Regions from separate parts of the Aquitalea aquatilis genome, predicted to be linked through region 1. Evidence: predicted binding sites of a transcription regulator. Region 1 holds the regulator's gene; each other region holds the start of a gene.
What was found. The regulator sigma-54, encoded in region 1, starts transcription at its own class of promoters, with help from an activator protein. The targets are predictions, from matches to a motif close to CTGGCACGCTTCATGCTT.

Region 1 (4,208 bases):
GGCCACCATCACCACCGACATGGTCTTGTGGAACAGCTGGTCCAGCGCGGTCTTGGCGGCGGACTGTTCCAGCCGGTTCAGGTAGTCGACTTCGGCCAGACCCAACACCTGTACACGGTTGGGGTGGATGAAGTTGAGGTGACCCACCAGTGCCAGCGTAGGGCGCTGCTCGTCATTGCCGATGGGGCTGTCGGCACCACCGGTGCCGGCCACCCAGGTCAGATTGAGCTTTTGCTGATTGTCCTGATACAGCCGGCGCACGGTGATGCTAGGCATTATTGGTATTCCATGCAGTGAGCAACTGGTAGAGCTCGGCGCGGTTGGTGGCAGTCAGCAATTGTTCGCGCAGCTGTTTGCTGGAGAAGAGCTGGGCCAGTTCCGACAGTACCTGCAGGTGCAGGTCGGTGGCTTGTTCCGGTACCAGCAGTACAAACAGGCTTTGCACCGGCTTGCCATCCGGCGCATCGAAGGGGATGGGGTTCTTCAGCCGAATGAAGATGCCGGCGGCTTCCTTCAGACCACGGGCACGGCCATGCGGAATGGCGACTCCCTGGCCCAGTCCGGTGGAGCCGAGCTTTTCCCGGGCAAACAGGCAGTCGAAAATTTCACTGCGCGCAATGCCGTGGGTGTTTTCGATAAGGAGGCCCACCTGCTCGAAGACGCGCTTCTTGCTGGCGACATCCAGGTCCGGGAGGATGTGATCCTGTGTCAGGATTTTGCCGATCAGGCTCATAGGAATGTGTGCACGCGGCTACAAAAACTGGCCAATTCTACGTTGCCTTCATCAAAATGAAAAAGGCTCCGTGCAAATAAAAACGGGAACCCGCTGGGTTCCCGCATCGTCGGTCAGGTGATTACAGGGTGGCTTCCGGTTGAACCTGCGGAGTCACGCGGTGTTCGCTCTGTTTTTCCTTGTGCTTGAGTACCTGTCGATCCAGCTTGTCCATCAGCGAGTCGATGGCAGCGTACATATCGGAGTCGGTGGCTTCTACGTGGATGTCCTTGCCGGAGAGGTGAACGTTGACTTCTGCCTTTTGCACCAGCTTGTCTACCGACAGTGTGACGGTAACGTCGATAACGTGATCGACATGGCGGGTGATACGTTCCAGCTTGCTTTCCAGAAATTCGCGGAGGGCCGGGGTTACTTCGAGGTGGAGACCGGTTACTTTGAGGTTCATACCCTAACTCCTTCTTGTGTTGACTGCCCGGTCGGGTCGGCCGGGCAAGCGGATATTCTTCAAGGCGTCCTACAATGCCTTGCGCAGGTTGACCGGTGGAATCTGCATAGCTTCACGATACTTCGCAACGGTACGTCTTGCAACCTGCATGCCCTGTTTACCCAATTCGTCGGCAATGGCGCTGTCAGAAAGTGGCTTGGCCGTATTTTCGCCGTCTATCATGCGGCGGATATGGGCCTTGATGGCAGTGGCCGAGCATTCGCCGCCACTGTCGGTTTCCAGGGAACTGCCGAAGAAATATTTCAGCTCGAACAAGCCGCGCGGGCAGAGCAGGTATTTCTGGGTAGTCACCCGGGAAACGGTTGATTCATGCAGTCCCAGCTCGTCTGCGATATCGCGCAGGATGAGCGGACGCATGGCCACTTCTCCGTGTTCAAAGAACGCTTGCTGCCTTTCCACTATAGCTTCCGACACTTTCAGGATAGTGTCAAATCGCTGCTGGATGTTCTTGACCAGCCATTTTGCTTCCTGCAGGCGGCCGGAAAGCTCGCCTGCACCGGCACGGTTTTCCGACAGCATCTGGGCATACAGCTGGTTGACCCGCAGCCGGGGTACGGCACCGTTGTTGAGTTCGGCCACCCAGCGGCCGCGGCGTTTGCGCACGGTGACATCGGGGATGACGTAGTGCACGTCCTCGCCACCGAAACCGGCTGCCGGATGGGGGGTCAGCCGGGCGATCAGTTGCTGGGCCTGGCGGATGGCGGCGTCGTCGACGCCGAGTAGGCGTTTGAGCCGGGTATAGTCGCGATTGCCCAGCAAACCGAGGTGTTCTGCCACGATCTTGCGCGCCAGGGCATGGCCGTTTTCCTGCGGTGGCAGACGGTCCAGCTGCAGGCAGAGCGATTCGGCCAGCGAGCGCGCGGCGATGCCGGCCGGATCGAACTGCTGCAACAGGCGCAGGCCGACCATCAGTTCGTCGGCTTCCAGCTCCAGTTCCAGCGGCAAATGACTGGCCAGTTCTTCCAGATCGACGCTGAGAAAGCCGTTGTCGTCCAGTTCTTCGATCAGCAATTGCACGATGGCCTGATCGCGGGTGGGGAGCGTCAGTTCGCCCAGCTGGGCCAGCAGATGTTCGCGCAGGCTGACCGGGCAGGGGACGTTGAGCATGGGGTCGAACTCGTCGTCGCCGTCGTTGCGGCGGCTGCCGCTGCCCCAGTCGGTGAGTTCGCCGCTGCTGTCGTCACGCGGGTTGCTGTCGCTGTCATTGCTGTCGGAGGCGGGCGTGCTCTCTTCTCCGGCCGCCGGCGTGTCGCTGGTACTGGTGCTGCCTTCTTGTGTCGGGGTGTCGTCGCCGCGTTCCAGCATGGGGTTGTCCAGCAGGAAGCGCTCGACTTCGGTTTGCAGGTCGAGGGTGGACAGCTGCAGCAGCTTGATCGACTGCTGCAGTTGCGGGGTAAGCGTGAGTTGCTGTGAAACCCTGAGCTGTAGTGACTGTTTCATGGCTTACAGGTGGAAGTGTTCGCCAAGGTAGACCTGGCGCACTTTCTCGTTGTTGACCAGTTCTTCCGGTTCGCCGGAGGCCAGTACCGAGCCGTCGCTGATGATGTAGGCGCGGTCACAGATGCGCAGGGTTTCCCGTACGTTGTGGTCGGTAATCAGTACGCCGATGCCACGTTGTTGCAGGAAGGTGATGATTTTCTGGATGTCGATCACGGCAATCGGGTCGACGCCGGCAAAAGGCTCGTCCAGCAGGATGAAGCGCGGGCGGGTGGCCAGTACGCGGGCGATTTCCACCCGGCGTCTTTCGCCGCCGGACAGCGACAGGGCATTGCTTTCGCGCAGGTGGGCGATATTGAGGTCGTCCAGCAGCAGGCTGAGTTCCTTTTCCAGCTTGTCACCTTTGTAGCCGGCGATTTCCAGTACGGCGGTGATGTTTTCCTCCACCGTCATCTTGCGGAAAATCGAGGCTTCCTGCGGCAGGTAACCAAGGCCAAGGCGGGCGCGCTGGTGGATGGGCAGGTGGGTGATGCTGCTGCCATCCAGGGTGATTTCACCTTCATCGGCGCCGATCAGGCCGACAATCATGTAAAAACTGGTGGTTTTGCCCGCGCCGTTGGGGCCGAGCAGGCCGACCACTTCGCCGCTCTGGATCTGCAGGGCGACATCCTTGACGACGGTACGTTTCTTGAAGCGCTTTTTCAGCCGCTCGACTTTCAGAATGCTGGGGCCGCTCATGGTGCGTTTCCGTCGGGTTTCTTGGCGGCAGGGGCGGTGGTGTCCCTGGGCTTGGGCTGGATGATGGCGGTGACGCGGCCGCCATTGCTGCTGGCGCCGCTGCTGACTTCATACAGCTCGGTTTCGGTGTTGTAGGTGATGACGTTGCCGATGACCAGATCGTTGCCGCGCTTGACGCGGGCATTGCCGGTGAGGACGGCGACATGGCTGACCGTGTTGTAGTCCAGTTGGTTGGCCTGGCCTTCAATCCATTCGTTTTTTCCATCCATTTTCTGGCGGAACAGTACCTGACGCCCGGTGGCCTGCATGGTCTGGTTGCCCTGCTTGTCCTGGGTGACGGTGGCGCGGTCGGCGTTCAGTTTCAACGTGCCTTGCACGATGATGACATTGCCCTGCCAGACGGTAACGCCCTTGAGCTGGTCGAGATTGCCGCGATCTGCACTGATTTCAATGGGTTTGTCGCGGTCGGCCTTTTCGGCGTGTGCACTGTGGCCCGCGCACAGGGAAAGCGCCAGCAAGGCCAGGCGGGCGTAAGTGCGGCATTTATTTTTCATAGGTGACCTTTGCATTGGACAGCAGCTGCAATTGGCCGGTCTGCTGTTCATAGATGAAGCCGACGGCACTGCCGCTCGACTTGCCGTGATAGAAGTGGGTCAGCGTGGCGGCCTGCGCGATGTGGCGCACGGTATCGATACGCATATTGCTGCTGACCACGCGGGTTTCCGGCTGGTCTGCACTGGCCGGCTGGATCAGCGTGACTTTCTTGTCAAACAGCGCCTGTCTGGTCTTGCTGTT
Region 2 (4,208 bases), 610 kb from region 1:
CAGGGTGATGCCGTGCTCGGCATACCACGCCACGCTGTTGAGAATGATGTCCTTGAAGTCTTGCTCCCCGGCCAGCACCGGCGACAGCAGGATGCGGTTGTAGTTGGGGTGCGGCTCGGCACCGAATACGGTGATGTCGTACATCTCCGGTGCCAGGCCCAGCAACTCTTCCACGGTGCGGATGCCGGCCATGCCGTTACCCACCACCACCAGCTTTTGCCGGGTCTTGCCCTGCAGTTCTGCCATATCCATCGTGCTCTCCTTCGCTTCTTATACGCGGGCCGCGGCGACGGTCCAGCCACTGCGCCAGCGTTGTTTCACGCCGGCCAGGCTGAGCCAGGCCAGGCCACACAAGCAGGCAAACAGCCACAAGCCAGCCGCATAGCCACCAGTGGCCTGCTTGATCGCCCCCAGGCTGGCGGCCAGTGCAAAGCCCCCCACCCCGCCGGCCATGCCCACCAGGCCGGTCAGCACGCCGATTTCCTTGCCAAAGCGTTGCGGCACCAGCTGGAACACCGCGCCGTTGCCGGCCCCCAGGCACAGCATGGCCAGGATGAACAACACCAGCGCCGCAGACGGGCCACCCACATTGAAACCGGCCGCGCCAATCAGCAGTGCACAGCACAGGTAAACCGCCAGCAGCGAGCGGGTACCGCCCAGACGGTCGGCCAGCATGCCACCCAGCGGCCGCATCACCGAACCGGCAAACACGCAGGCCGCGGTATACAGGCCAGCCGTTTTGGCATCAAAAGCGAATTGGTCGTGGAAATAGCCCGGCAGCGCGCTGGCAAAACCGGAGAAGCCGCCAAAGGTCATGGCGTAGAAGAACATGAACCACCAGGCGTCCTTTTCCTTCAGCACGGCCAGATAGTCGGCCAGCTTCTTGGCCGGCGGCGCATTCGGTGCGTCCTTGGCACAGACAGCAAAAATGGCCAACGCAGCCAGCAGCGGAATGCAGGCCAGGCCGAACACGTTCTGCCAGCCGTAAACCACCGCCAGCGCGGGGGCAAACAAGGCTGCCAGCACGGTGCCGGAATTACCCGCCCCGGCAATGCCCATGGCCGTGCCCTGGTGCTGCGGCGGATACCAGCGCGAGGCCAGCGGCAGCGATACCGCAAACGAGGCCCCGGCCACACCGAGGAACAGGCCCAGCAGCAGCGCACCGCCCAGGCTGGCAATGCCGATCTGCCAGGCCGCCAGCAAGGCGGCAATCACGATCAGCTGGCCGATGATGCCGGCAGCGCGTGCGCCGATGCGGTCCACCAGCACGCCCATCAGCAAGCGCAGGATGGCCCCGGCCAGAATCGGCGTGGCCACCATCAGGCCGCGCTGCTGGGTGGACAGATGCAGGGCAGTGGCAATGGGCACCTGCAGGGGCCCCAGCAGATACCACACCATGAAACTGAGGTCGAAATACAAAAAGGCTGAAAACAGGGTCGGCTTGTGTCCGGCTTGCCAGAAAGTGCGGTCCATGTAGTGCTCCTGTCGGGGAAGCGTGCTTCCCGCCAAATGGCCAAAACAAAAACGGCGTCCTCCCTGATGGTGAAATCAGGAGAGGACGCCGTTGTCCGGGTCGGCAGTGGCCGCCGTTGGCCGCTGTCGCGATGTCTGGTGCAGGCGGCACGCCATTGCGCCGCTGCGAGCTAATCAATGCAAAGAGCGTGCCAGCAGCAAAATGCCGGTATATAGCTGTTTCACGTCGCCTGCGGCCTTATGCTGCACTGCATTAGTGCGTGAAATGCTGCAGCGCACCGACACTGGGCGCAGCATCCGCCAGCGCTGGCCAGTGGCAGCCATCCATCAGCACACTGTGGCGCTCGCCGGCTGCAGGCAGCGGCAGACCGCAAGCCCGCGCCGCCTGCTGGTACAGCGCGGTCTGGTTGACGGCGGCCACCACGCCCTGCTCGGCCTCGCCCTGCCACATGCCCCAGCGCCGGTATTGCCGCAGGAACCACAGCCCGTCCGACAGATAGGGATAGTTGACCCGGCCCTCATCACAAAAGCGCAGCTGGCCTGCAGTGGCGGTTTCCCAATGCTGCAGGATCAGCTCGGCCGGCATGGCCAGACAATCATCCTCCGCCAGCCAGGCGGCCGTCTGCGCATGGTTTTCCGGCTGGTCCAGCCAGTGGCTGGCCAGCAACAACGCCTGCACCAGTCGCCCGGCCAGCTCGGGCTGTTGCTGCACCAGCTCACGGCGGCAGGCCAATACTTTCTCCGGATGATCCGGCCAGATGGCGGCGCTGTCGGCCACCAGGCTGGCCACACCCTGCTGCTGTGCCAGGGCGTGCCAGGGCTGGCCGGCGCAAAAGCCGTCCAGCAGGCCGCCCTGCGTCGCGTCACTCATCTGGGCCGGGGGAATCACCACGCAGCGGGCCTCACGCAACGGATGCACGCCTTGCGCCGCCAGCCAGTAATACAGCCACATGGCGTGGGTGCCGGTAGGAAAGGTGTGCGCCAGCGTCAGCGGGCGGCCCAGCTGCTGGCTGATCTCGGTCAGGCTGACACCCTCGCGGTATTGCTGCGCCAGCGCCGGGGCCAGACTGATGCCCTGCCCGTTCTGGTTCAGCGTCATCAGGATGGCCATCTCGCATTGCGGACTGCCCATGCCCAGTTGCATGCCGTAGACCAAGCCATACAAGGCATGGGCGGCATCCAGTTGTCCATTCATCAGCTTGTCGCGCACGGCAGACCAGGACGGCTGGCGCTGCAGGCAGAACTGCAGGCCCAGCTCCCGGTCCAGCCCCAGCTTGCGGGCCACCACCAGTGCCGCACAGTCGGTGAGTGCAACAAAGCCCAGATTCAGCGTGTGTAGGGATGCAGGAGCAGTCATCAAAGGCTTTCAGCCCAGCAGCTTGCTGGAATTGATCAGTTGTCGGGACAGCTCCACCAGACGCAGGCCGCTTTGCATGGCCTGGCTGCGCAGCAGCGCATAGGCTTGCGCTTCGGTGAGCTGGCGGCGCTCCATCAGGATGCCCTTGGCGCGCTCGATCAGCTTGCGGTCGGCCAGCTGTTCTTCCACCTCGGCCAGGCGCTTTTTCAGCCGAGCGTCTTCTTCAAATTTCACCCGCGCCATATCGATGATGGGAGCCAGCCGGCTGGCTGCCACCTGGTCCACCACATAGGCGGTGACCCCGGCGCTGACTGCGGCCTGAATGGTAGACAGCCCGCCCTGCTCGGCAAACATCACCACCGGGCGTGGCGCGGCATGGCCCATCAGCGCCAGTTGTTCCAAGGTGTCACGCGAGGGGGATTCGGTATCGATGATGATGATGTCGGGGGCCTGGCTGTCCACCAGCTGCAGCAGCTCGGCCGCACCCTGGGCCTGGACGATCACCAGATAGCCGGCCGCCGTCAGCGCGGCATGCAGCTGCGCCATCGGGCGGTCGGTATCGTTGACCAGCAACAGTCGTAATGGAGAGGAAGCAGTCATGGCAGCGTCAGGAAGTCGTTGATACCGACTCGCAATAATCGTGCCTGTAACCATGTTTTAAGACAAACAAGACCGGCCAATGCCAGACCGCGTAATACGAGGCCAGCCAGCCAAGCCTCCCGCCGGTTGGGCAAGTGCAAGCGGGGTAAGCGCGAGCATCAGTACAAATGCGCAGAGACTGCGCATGGACAAGCACCGTGTATTGGGATCGATCCGCAGGCAGTCATGTACTGCAGCTACTGCGGGTACCGGCCGCCGCCTGACTCCAGACGCAAAACAGGGCGGTCAAGCCGCCCTGTCTGCCATACACGCCTGGTGGTTTACCACCACCAGAACATGAAGCCCCAGGCCGCATCCACCAGCGCCATGCCTGCCAGCAGGCAAGCCAGTGCCGGCAGCATGCGCCAGCCGGCCTGCCATTGCCGTACGATGCCCGCCGCCAGCCACAACGACCAGACATTGGCCAGCAGCAGCAGGCCCAGGCGCAGGTCATTGGCCCAACCGGTGGCAATGCCCTCGGCCTTGAGCAGGGTCACCGTCAGCGCCGACAAGCCCAGAAACACGCCGATACCGGCCAAGGGAATCAGGCTTTGTGCCAGATGATGCAGGCGCTGGCTGCGCCACGTGCCGGCCAGACGCACCGCACAGGACAAGGCCAGCAGCAGGCCGCTGCCGATCACCAGCGCGGTACCCAGCATGTAGGCGATGATGGCCATGCCATCCAGCCAGGAAAACACGTCGTTGTGATCCGGGTAATGCGTGAGCAGCCACCACGGCG
Region 3 (4,208 bases), 2.0 Mb from region 1:
GCCCTGGGTCACCACGCCATTATTGGCCATCCAGCCTTGCAGGCGGTCGTTGCCATTGACGATGTAACCATCCTTGTCCACCTGGAATTGTCCGTTGCGGGTATACGCCAGCGAACCGGTGGTCGAGGTCGGATTCTGCCGCATGATAAAGAAGCCATTGTTATTGATGGCCAGGTCCAGGCTGCGGCCGGTCGGGGTGATGTTGCCAGCACTGAAGGACTGGGTGACTGCATTCACCTGCGAGCCGATACCGGCGCTGGTATTGGCCACACCATAAAAGCTGGTGGAGAACAGATCGGCAAACTCGGCGCGCGAACTCTTGAAGCCGACGGTGCTGGCATTGGATACGTTGTTGCCAATGGTATCCAGCTGCGAGGACGCCGAATTCAGACCGCTCAAACCTTGTTGAAAACCCATGTGATTACTCCCCGAAACCTGTTTGCGCTAATGACTTGGTTAAGACAGCTGTGCAACGTTTGCCAGACCGACGCTGGTCCCGTCTTTCATGATCAGTTGCGGCGAGCCGCTGGCCCAGCTGACGGCGGTTACCGCCTGGTTGGCATACGGTGTGGCCGTCACCGCAGCGCTGCTGGCACTGGTCGCCTTGGCACTGAAAGTGTATTTGCCGCTGGGCAACTGCTTACCGTTGGCATCGGTGCCATCCCAGTTGAAAGAGTTAAGGCCGCTGCTAGGGCTCTTGACCGTCAGGGTATCCACCACATTGCCATTGGCGTCGGCGATACTGACGGTGTAATCGGTGGCCGCACCACTCAGATTCACGGCACCCTGCACATTGGAACCGCTGGTCAGGCTCAGCGCATTACCCGGCACCAACGCCTGCTTGCCAATCATGGTGGCAGCCATCAGCGATTGATTGGCAGCCTGCGACTGCACCAGGCTCTGCATGGCGGTGTTCAGCGTCTGCATCCCGGATACCTGACTGATCTGCGCCATCTGGCTGGTGATCTGGCTGTTATCCATCGGGTTCATCGGGTCCTGCGCCTGCAACTGCGTCACCAAGAGCTTGAGAAAGCGATCCTGAATACCCTGTGCACTGGTATCGGTATTGGAATTACCGGTGCCACTGGTGCTGCCAGTAGTGCCATTCAGCGCGGCATACGGATTGGTCGAGGAATTAACCGAGCTGGTCATGGCTGCTGCCTTTCATCACTGTCCAAGCTGCAGAGTCTTCTGCAGCAGGGTTTTGGCGGTATTCATCATTTCCACATTGGTCTGATACGAGCGCGAGGCGGAAATCATGTCGGACATTTCCTCGACCGGATTGACATTGGGCATGTTGACATAACCCTTTTCGTCCGCCAGAGGGTTGCTGGGGTCGTACTTCAGCCGCGGCGGGGTCTGGTCTTCCACAATGGAAGTCACCCTCACACCGGCCACTTGCGGCTGACTGGCGGTAACCGGCAAGGCGGTAAACACCACGTGGCGGCCCTTGTAAGGCTGGCCGGTCGAGCTGGTGGCACTTTCCGCATTGGCGATATTGCTGGCCACCACGTTAAGACGCATGGACTGGGCAGTCAGCGCCGAACCGGAAATGGCAAAAATATTGGCGAGCGACATGGTTACTGGCCTCCACCGGTAATGGCGGTATTCAGACTGGACATACGCTTGCTGAGGAAGGTGAGCGTGGTCTGGTATTGCAAGGCGTTATCGGCAAAGGCCGCACGCTCCACATCCATATCCACCGTGTTGCCGTCCAGGCTTTGCTGTACCGCATTGCGATACTGCACCGCCGGCTTGCCGGCACTGCCAGCCCCCGTACCAGCCAGATGGCGCGTATCGGTCACATTCATCGCCAGCTTGCCCTGTCCATCCTGCGCAGACTGCAAGGCCTGCTTGAAATCGAAATCGACTGCCTTGTAATTGGGGGTATCGGCATTGGCAACATTGCTGGCAATGACTTCCTGGCGATAGGCGCGCAGGTTGAGCGCTCGCTGCTGAAAATCAAATTCCTTGCCAATCTTGTCCAACATGACCTTGCCTCCTTGAATGCGTCCCCATCCTTAGCAGGAACTGTGCCAGCACAAACAATCCATACAGACCATTGATTTTATTGAAACTACAGGCAATACACACCACCACCCGCACAGCGCACACCGGCAGGAGCGGCAAGTTTTGCCGCCATCACCGCCCCGCTGCCGCTGCCACCAAAACAAAACCGCCGACGGCCCATGGCGTCGGCGGTTTTGATCCAGCCTTAACAGCACACCCCGCAAACAGCTTCTTAGTCTGCGCGCAGCTCGAAATCGTGGCTGATGTCAGCCGTCTTGCCCAGCATGATGGAGGCCGAGCAGTATTTCTCCGCCGACAGCTTGATGGCCCGCTCCACTACCTCGGACTTGAGATCACGTCCGGTGACCACAAAGTGGAAATGAATCTTGGTGAAGACCTTGGGTTCGGTCTCGGCGCGCTCGGCTTCCATTTCCACCCAGCAATCAGTCACTTGCTGACGCGACTTTTTCAGAATGGAAATCACGTCATAGCTGGTACAGCCGGCAGTGCCCAAGAGCAGCAGCTCCATCGGACGCGGCCCCAGATTGCGGCCGCCGCCTTCCGGCGCACCATCCATCACCACCGCATGGCCGCTGCCGCTCTCGCCCATGAAACACACGCCATCCACCCATTTGAGTCTTGCTTTCACTGCCCCATCCTTCCGCTTTTGTTCAGCGCAAATCCGCTTAATCGCCACAGACTATCATTCCCGATTTGGGCAGACAAAGATTCACCGGTAAAATGGAAAGATTGACCTGTTATAAAGCCATCATGCTGGTACTTGGAATCGAATCATCGTGCGACGAAACCGGCGTTGCACTGTACGACCTTAAGGCGGGCCTCATTGCCCACCAACTGCATACGCAAATGGCCATGCACGCCGAATACGGTGGCGTGGTGCCCGAACTGGCCAGCCGCGACCACATCCGCCGGGTTATCCCGCTCACCGAAGCCTGCCTAGCTGAAGTCGGCAAGACCCTGGCCGATGTGGATGCCATTGCCTACACCCAAGGCCCCGGCCTGGGTGGAGCCCTGCTGGTTGGTGCCAGCGTGGCCAATGCGCTAGCCTTTGGCCTGAACATTCCGGTGATTGGCGTCCATCATCTGGAAGGCCATCTGCTATCGCCGCTGCTGGCGGAGCCGCGACCGGACTTTCCCTTCATCGCCCTCTTGGTATCCGGCGGCCACACCCAGCTGATGGCCGTACGCGGCATCGGCCAGTACGAGGTGCTGGGCGAAACGCTGGACGACGCAGCCGGCGAAGCCTTCGACAAGACGGCAAAACTGCTGGGCCTGCCCTACCCAGGCGGCCCGCTGTTGTCGCGCCTGGCCGAAGAAGGCGACCCGGCGCGCTTCAACCTGCCACGCCCCATGCTGCACAGCGACAACCTGGACATGAGCTTCTCCGGCCTCAAGACTGCCGTGCTGACACTGAGCAAACAGGTGGAAGCCGAGCATGGCCAGATCGACGAACAGACGTGCAAAGACATCTGCCGCGCCTTTCAGGAGGCCATTGTCGACGTGCTGGTCAGCAAATCGCTGAAAGCCCTGAAGCAGACCGGCATGAAAAAGCTGGTGGTGGCTGGCGGCGTAGGTGCCAACAAACAGCTGCGCGCCGCACTGGATCAGGCCGCGGCAAGGCGCAAGCTGGAGGTGTTCTACCCGCCACTGGCCCTGTGCACCGACAACGGTGCCATGATTGCCTTTGCTGGCGCCATGCGGCTGAAATACGCCACCGCACCCGGCAGCTACTCGATCAAACCGCGCTGGGACCTGTCCGGCCTGCCCGCTGCCTAAATCACCCCGCCGGCGCAGCCTGCTGCGTCGGCCTGACAACCCCATCATGATCCAACTGAAAAACCTCAGCCTGCGTCGCGGCCTGAAAGAATTACTGGTCAACGCCAGCCTGACCCTGAACCCCGGCTACAAAACCGGCCTGGTCGGTGCCAATGGTGTGGGCAAATCCAGCCTGTTTGCCCTGCTCAAGGGCGAGCTGCACGCCGATGGCGGCGATGCCGACATCCCCAAGCAATGGGTCATGGCCCATGTGGCGCAGGAAACGCCGGCACTGGACACCGCTGCCATCGATTACGTGCTGGATGGCGACCACGAGTTACGCCAACTGGAAGCCGAACTCTCTGCCGCCGAAGCGCGCGACGACGGCAGCGCCATCGGCCATCTGCATGGTGAGTTGGCGC
Region 4 (4,208 bases), 190 kb from region 1:
GGAGCTGGTGAAGAAGCATTTCGACCTGCGTCCGAAAGGCATCATCCAGATGCTGGACCTGCTGCGTCCGATCTACGGCAAAACCGCCGCTTACGGCCACTTTGGCCGCGAAGAGCCGGAATTCACCTGGGAACGCACCGACAAGGTAGAGGCCCTGCGCGCAGACGCTGGCCTGTAAGCTGGCAGAAGCTTAAAGCAAGGCAAAAGCACCGGATGTGAATCCGGTGCTTTTTTTATGCACTGAAACCGAACATGGCTCTTGCGGCAGGCAAAAAAAGAGGGCGCCGAAGCGCCCCTAAGTCCCTTACCACAACAAGTAAATCGGTATTGGTCTGCTGTTATTCCACACGTTCGCCATGCAGAACCACGTCCAGGCCTTCACGTTCTTCGTCTTCAGCCACACGCAGACCCACGACCAGATCAATCAATTTCAGCAGGATGAAGGTGATGATGGCGCAGTACACCACGGTCACACCCACACCCAGTGCTTGTGTCGCCAGGCTGCCTTCCGATCCGCCAATGCTCTTAACCGCGAATACACCGGTCAGCAGCGCACCCACAATACCGCCCACACCATGCACACCGAAGGCATCCAGCGAGTCGTCATAGCCCAGCATGTGTTTCAGGCCAGTGGCACCCCAGAAGCAGATTGCCCCGGCAGCAGCACCGATAACCAGCGCGCCTTTCACATCCACGAAGCCAGCCGCAGGGGTAATGGCAACCAGACCAGCCACTGCACCAGATGCCAGACCCAGTACCGACGGTTTACGCTTGGTCACCCATTCAACCAGCATCCAGGCCAGGGCCGCAGTGCCAGTAGCAACTTGGGTGGTCATCATCGCCATGCCGGCACGACCATCGGCAGCAACGGCGGAGCCGGCGTTAAAGCCAAACCAGCCAAACCACAGCATGGAAGCACCAATCAGGGTCAGAATCAGGTTGTGCGGCGGCATGGCTTCCTTGCCAAAACCCACACGTTTGCCCATGACCAGTGCACAGATCAGGCCTGCGATACCGGCATTGATATGCACCACGGTGCCACCAGCGAAATCCAGCACACCCTTGTCAGCCATCCAGCCGCCCGGAGCCCAGACCCAGTGCGCAACCGGTACGTAAACCAGCAGCGACCACAGCGCGGTGAAGATCAGTAGTGCAGAAAACTTCATCCGCTCGGCAAAGGCGCCGGTGATCAGGGCCGGAGTGATGATGGCGAAGGTCATCTGGAACATCATGAACACCGACTCCGGGATGGTTCCAGCCGACGGGTGCACTGCAATCTTCTTGGTGTCCGCCAGGTAATCCATGCCACTCAGCAGGAAACGGCTCAGGTCGCCCAGGTAGGGGCTGCCTACGGTAAAGGCCAGGCTGTAACCGATAACGGCCCACAGTACGGTCACCAGTGCGGTGATGGCAAAGCTCTGCATCAGCGTGGCCAGCACGTTTTTCTTGCGGACCATGCCGCCGTAGAACAGTGCCAGACCCGGAATGGTCATGAACAGCACCAGTGCGGTGGAAGTCAGCATCCAGGCGGTATCGCCCGAATTGATGACCTTGAAATCGGCCATGGCCGGGCCGGCCGGTGCATCAGCCAGAACCGGGAGTGCCAGCGCCAGCAGGCCGGTACCCAATGCAGCAAATTTTTTCTTCATTTCATTTCCCCTGTAGAGCGTGGCTTAAACCGCGTCGATACCGGTTTCCCCGGTCCGGATCCGCACGATTTGTTCAAGGTCGAAGACAAAAATCTTGCCATCACCGATTTTGCCGGTACGAGCCGATTTCTCGATGGCCTCAACCACTTGGTCGAGCAGGTTGTCATCGATGGCGATTTCCAGTTTTACCTTCGGCAGAAAGTCCACTACGTATTCGGCACCGCGGTAGAGCTCGGTGTGACCCTTCTGACGACCAAAGCCTTTTACTTCCGTGACGGTAATGCCTTGTACGCCAATGGCGGATAGCGCTTCACGTACTTCATCAAGCTTGAACGGCTTGATCACGGCGGTGACCAGTTTCATGTTCACTCCTTTGTAATGGACCCAGATGTGTATTTGCCTAGCTGATGGAGGTCATTGCATAAACCGTGCCAGCTTGCTATCTGACTGTTAGCTAAGAAATTTCTTTGCAACAACTGGCATTTGCCAGCTGAAACTAGGCATCGGCACCACTGAGGAGCATTTATCATAAATAGACTGCACCGCTTTGGTGCGCCAGGGCAAAACTGCAGTGCGGAAGGGATTTTGCTAAACTCAACACAGATCATCGAACCCACCGTCCTAAGGAGAGCTGAAATGTTGAGTCAGAAATTGTTTGAGGAAATCAGCGCCAAGATCAGCGATACCATCGCTGCCAGTCCGGCCAAGGATATCGAAAAGAATATCAAGGCCATGATGGCATCGACTTTTTCCCGTATGGATCTGGTGACCCGGGAAGAGTTTGATGTCCAGCAAGAAGTATTGGTCCGTACCCGCGAAAAGCTGACTGCTCTGGAAGCGCGGCTTGCCCGGCTGGAAAACCAGCTTTTCCCAGAAGAAGCCCAAGCTAAGTCTGAAGCTCAGGCCGAGCTGGGACACTCCTGATCGACGATGGCGCTTGCCGTTGTCGCAAGCCGCGCACTGGCGGGGCTGCAGGCTCCGGAAGTTGCGGTTGAAGTACACCTGGCCAATGGACTGCCGCAATTCACCATCGTTGGGCTGCCCGATACCGAGGTAAAGGAAAGCCGTGACCGTGTGCGAGCTGCCATCATCAATTCCGGTTTTGAGTTTCCCGCCCGCCGCATTACTGTCAATCTGGCACCGGCAGATCTGCCCAAGGATTCCGGCCGTTTTGATCTGCCGATTGCCATTGGCATTCTGGCTGCGGCTGGCCAACTGCAGTGTCCACAGCTGTCTGACTATGAGTTTGCTGGAGAGTTAGCACTCAGCGGGCAGTTAAGAGACATTCGGGGTGCATTGGCCATGGCCTGCCAGACCAGCCAGGCTGGCCGAATGTTTTTTTTGCCGCGTAACAGTGCTCTTGAAGCTGCACTGGTGTTGTCGGGAAGTGTCTATGCAGCCGACAGCCTGTTGCAGGTCTGTGCCCATCTCAATGGAGTGCAGTTGTGTGAACCCGTCTTGGTCAACCAGAACAGCATCAGTCCCGTTTATCCTGATCTGGCTGATGTAAAGGGCCAGCTAGCCGCACGGCACGCACTGGAAGTCGCAGCTGCAGGCGGACATAGCTTGTTGCTGGTCGGGCCTCCCGGTACGGGCAAGTCCATGCTGGCCTCGCGTCTGCCTGGCATTCTGCCCGCTATGGATGACCAGCAAGCATTGGAAACCGCCGCAATACAGTCGCTAGGTTCGCACGGTTTTCATACTGCACAGTGGCGGCAACGACCGTATCGTGCCCCGCACCATACCGCCTCGGCAGTCGCCCTTGTCGGGGGTGGATCTGATCCTCGTCCGGGTGAAATCAGCCTGGCACATCATGGTGTGTTGTTTCTGGACGAGTTGCCCGAGTTCGAGCGCAAAGTGTTGGAGGTGTTGCGTGAACCTTTGGAGTCGCAGGTAATCCATATTTCCCGTGCAGCACGGCAAGCGACCTTCCCAGCAGATTTTCAGCTGATTGCCGCCATGAATCCTTGTCCTTGCGGCTATCTGGGGCAGCCTTCCGGTCGTTGCCAGTGTACCCCGGAGCAGATTGCCCGCTATGTCGGTAAATTGTCGGGCCCCTTGTTGGACCGCATCGACATGCATGTACAGGTGGCCAACCTCAGCGCACAGGAGCTGACCAGTGATCAGCCTGCCGAGGCTAGCAGCAGCATTCGCCAGCGGGTACAGCATGCAAGAGACCGTCAGCTGCAAAGACAGGGGTGCTGTAATGCCCGTCTGGCCGGGACAGAGCTTGAGCGCCATCTGCATGCCAGTGCCGATGTCCTCGGCTTGTTGGCACAGGCCTTGGATCGCCTTGGCTTGTCCGCTAGAAGCTATCATCGGATACTGCGCATTGCGCGCACTGTGGCGGACATGGATGGCAGTGTGCGGCTCGGGCGGCAGCATATGCTGCAGGCCATCCAATTGCGACGTAGTGGATTGACCTTATAATGCTGTGAAATATATTTTCACTGAGTTTTAATAGATAATGAGCGGATTGACTGCATGGAAATGGTAGTAGTACATGGCTAATCGTGATGTGAAAAATTCGTCGCGTTCATCGTCCTCTGGGCGAGCGCG

Region 2: the regulator sigma-54 is predicted to act here: its motif matches at 1,651-1,668, upstream of FAZ30_RS12235 (nitrate/nitrite transporter).
Region 3: the regulator sigma-54 is predicted to act here: its motif matches at 2,023-2,040, upstream of flgB (flagellar basal body rod protein FlgB).
Region 4: the regulator sigma-54 is predicted to act here: its motif matches at 2,067-2,084, upstream of glnK (P-II family nitrogen regulator).

What each region holds. Positions count from the first base shown of each region.
Region 1 is NZ_CP039731.1:2,004,946-2,009,153, forward strand. It holds gene hprK (HPr(Ser) kinase/phosphatase) at 1-276, opposite strand, end outside; gene ptsN (PTS IIA-like nitrogen regulatory protein PtsN) at 269-733, opposite strand; gene hpf (ribosome hibernation-promoting factor, HPF/YfiA family) at 855-1,178, opposite strand; gene FAZ30_RS09405 (RNA polymerase factor sigma-54) at 1,248-2,678, opposite strand; gene lptB (LPS export ABC transporter ATP-binding protein) at 2,682-3,413, opposite strand; gene lptA (lipopolysaccharide transport periplasmic protein LptA) at 3,410-3,967, opposite strand; gene lptC (LPS export ABC transporter periplasmic protein LptC) at 3,957-4,208, opposite strand, start outside.
Region 2 is NZ_CP039731.1:2,614,181-2,618,388, reverse strand. It holds partial or broken gene nirB (nitrite reductase large subunit NirB) at 1-246, opposite strand, end outside; gene FAZ30_RS12235 (nitrate/nitrite transporter) at 271-1,473, opposite strand; gene FAZ30_RS12230 (CmpA/NrtA family ABC transporter substrate-binding protein) at 1,727-2,830, opposite strand; gene FAZ30_RS12225 (ANTAR domain-containing response regulator) at 2,840-3,430, opposite strand; gene FAZ30_RS12220 (4Fe-4S binding protein) at 3,751-4,208, opposite strand, start outside.
Region 3 is NZ_CP039731.1:3,954,991-3,959,198, forward strand. It holds gene flgE (flagellar hook protein FlgE) at 1-417, opposite strand, end outside; gene FAZ30_RS18405 (flagellar hook assembly protein FlgD) at 457-1,152, opposite strand; gene flgC (flagellar basal body rod protein FlgC) at 1,168-1,578, opposite strand; gene flgB (flagellar basal body rod protein FlgB) at 1,581-1,991, opposite strand; gene FAZ30_RS18420 (OsmC family protein) at 2,243-2,659, opposite strand; gene tsaD (tRNA (adenosine(37)-N6)-threonylcarbamoyltransferase complex transferase subunit TsaD) at 2,782-3,807, shown strand; gene FAZ30_RS18430 (ATP-binding cassette domain-containing protein) at 3,854-4,208, shown strand, end outside.
Region 4 is NZ_CP039731.1:1,818,362-1,822,569, forward strand. It holds gene metK (methionine adenosyltransferase) at 1-178, shown strand, start outside; gene FAZ30_RS08470 (ammonium transporter) at 339-1,649, opposite strand; gene glnK (P-II family nitrogen regulator) at 1,674-2,012, opposite strand; gene FAZ30_RS08480 (accessory factor UbiK family protein) at 2,286-2,573, shown strand; gene FAZ30_RS08485 (YifB family Mg chelatase-like AAA ATPase) at 2,580-4,079, shown strand; gene FAZ30_RS08490 (SPOR domain-containing protein) at 4,153-4,208, shown strand, end outside.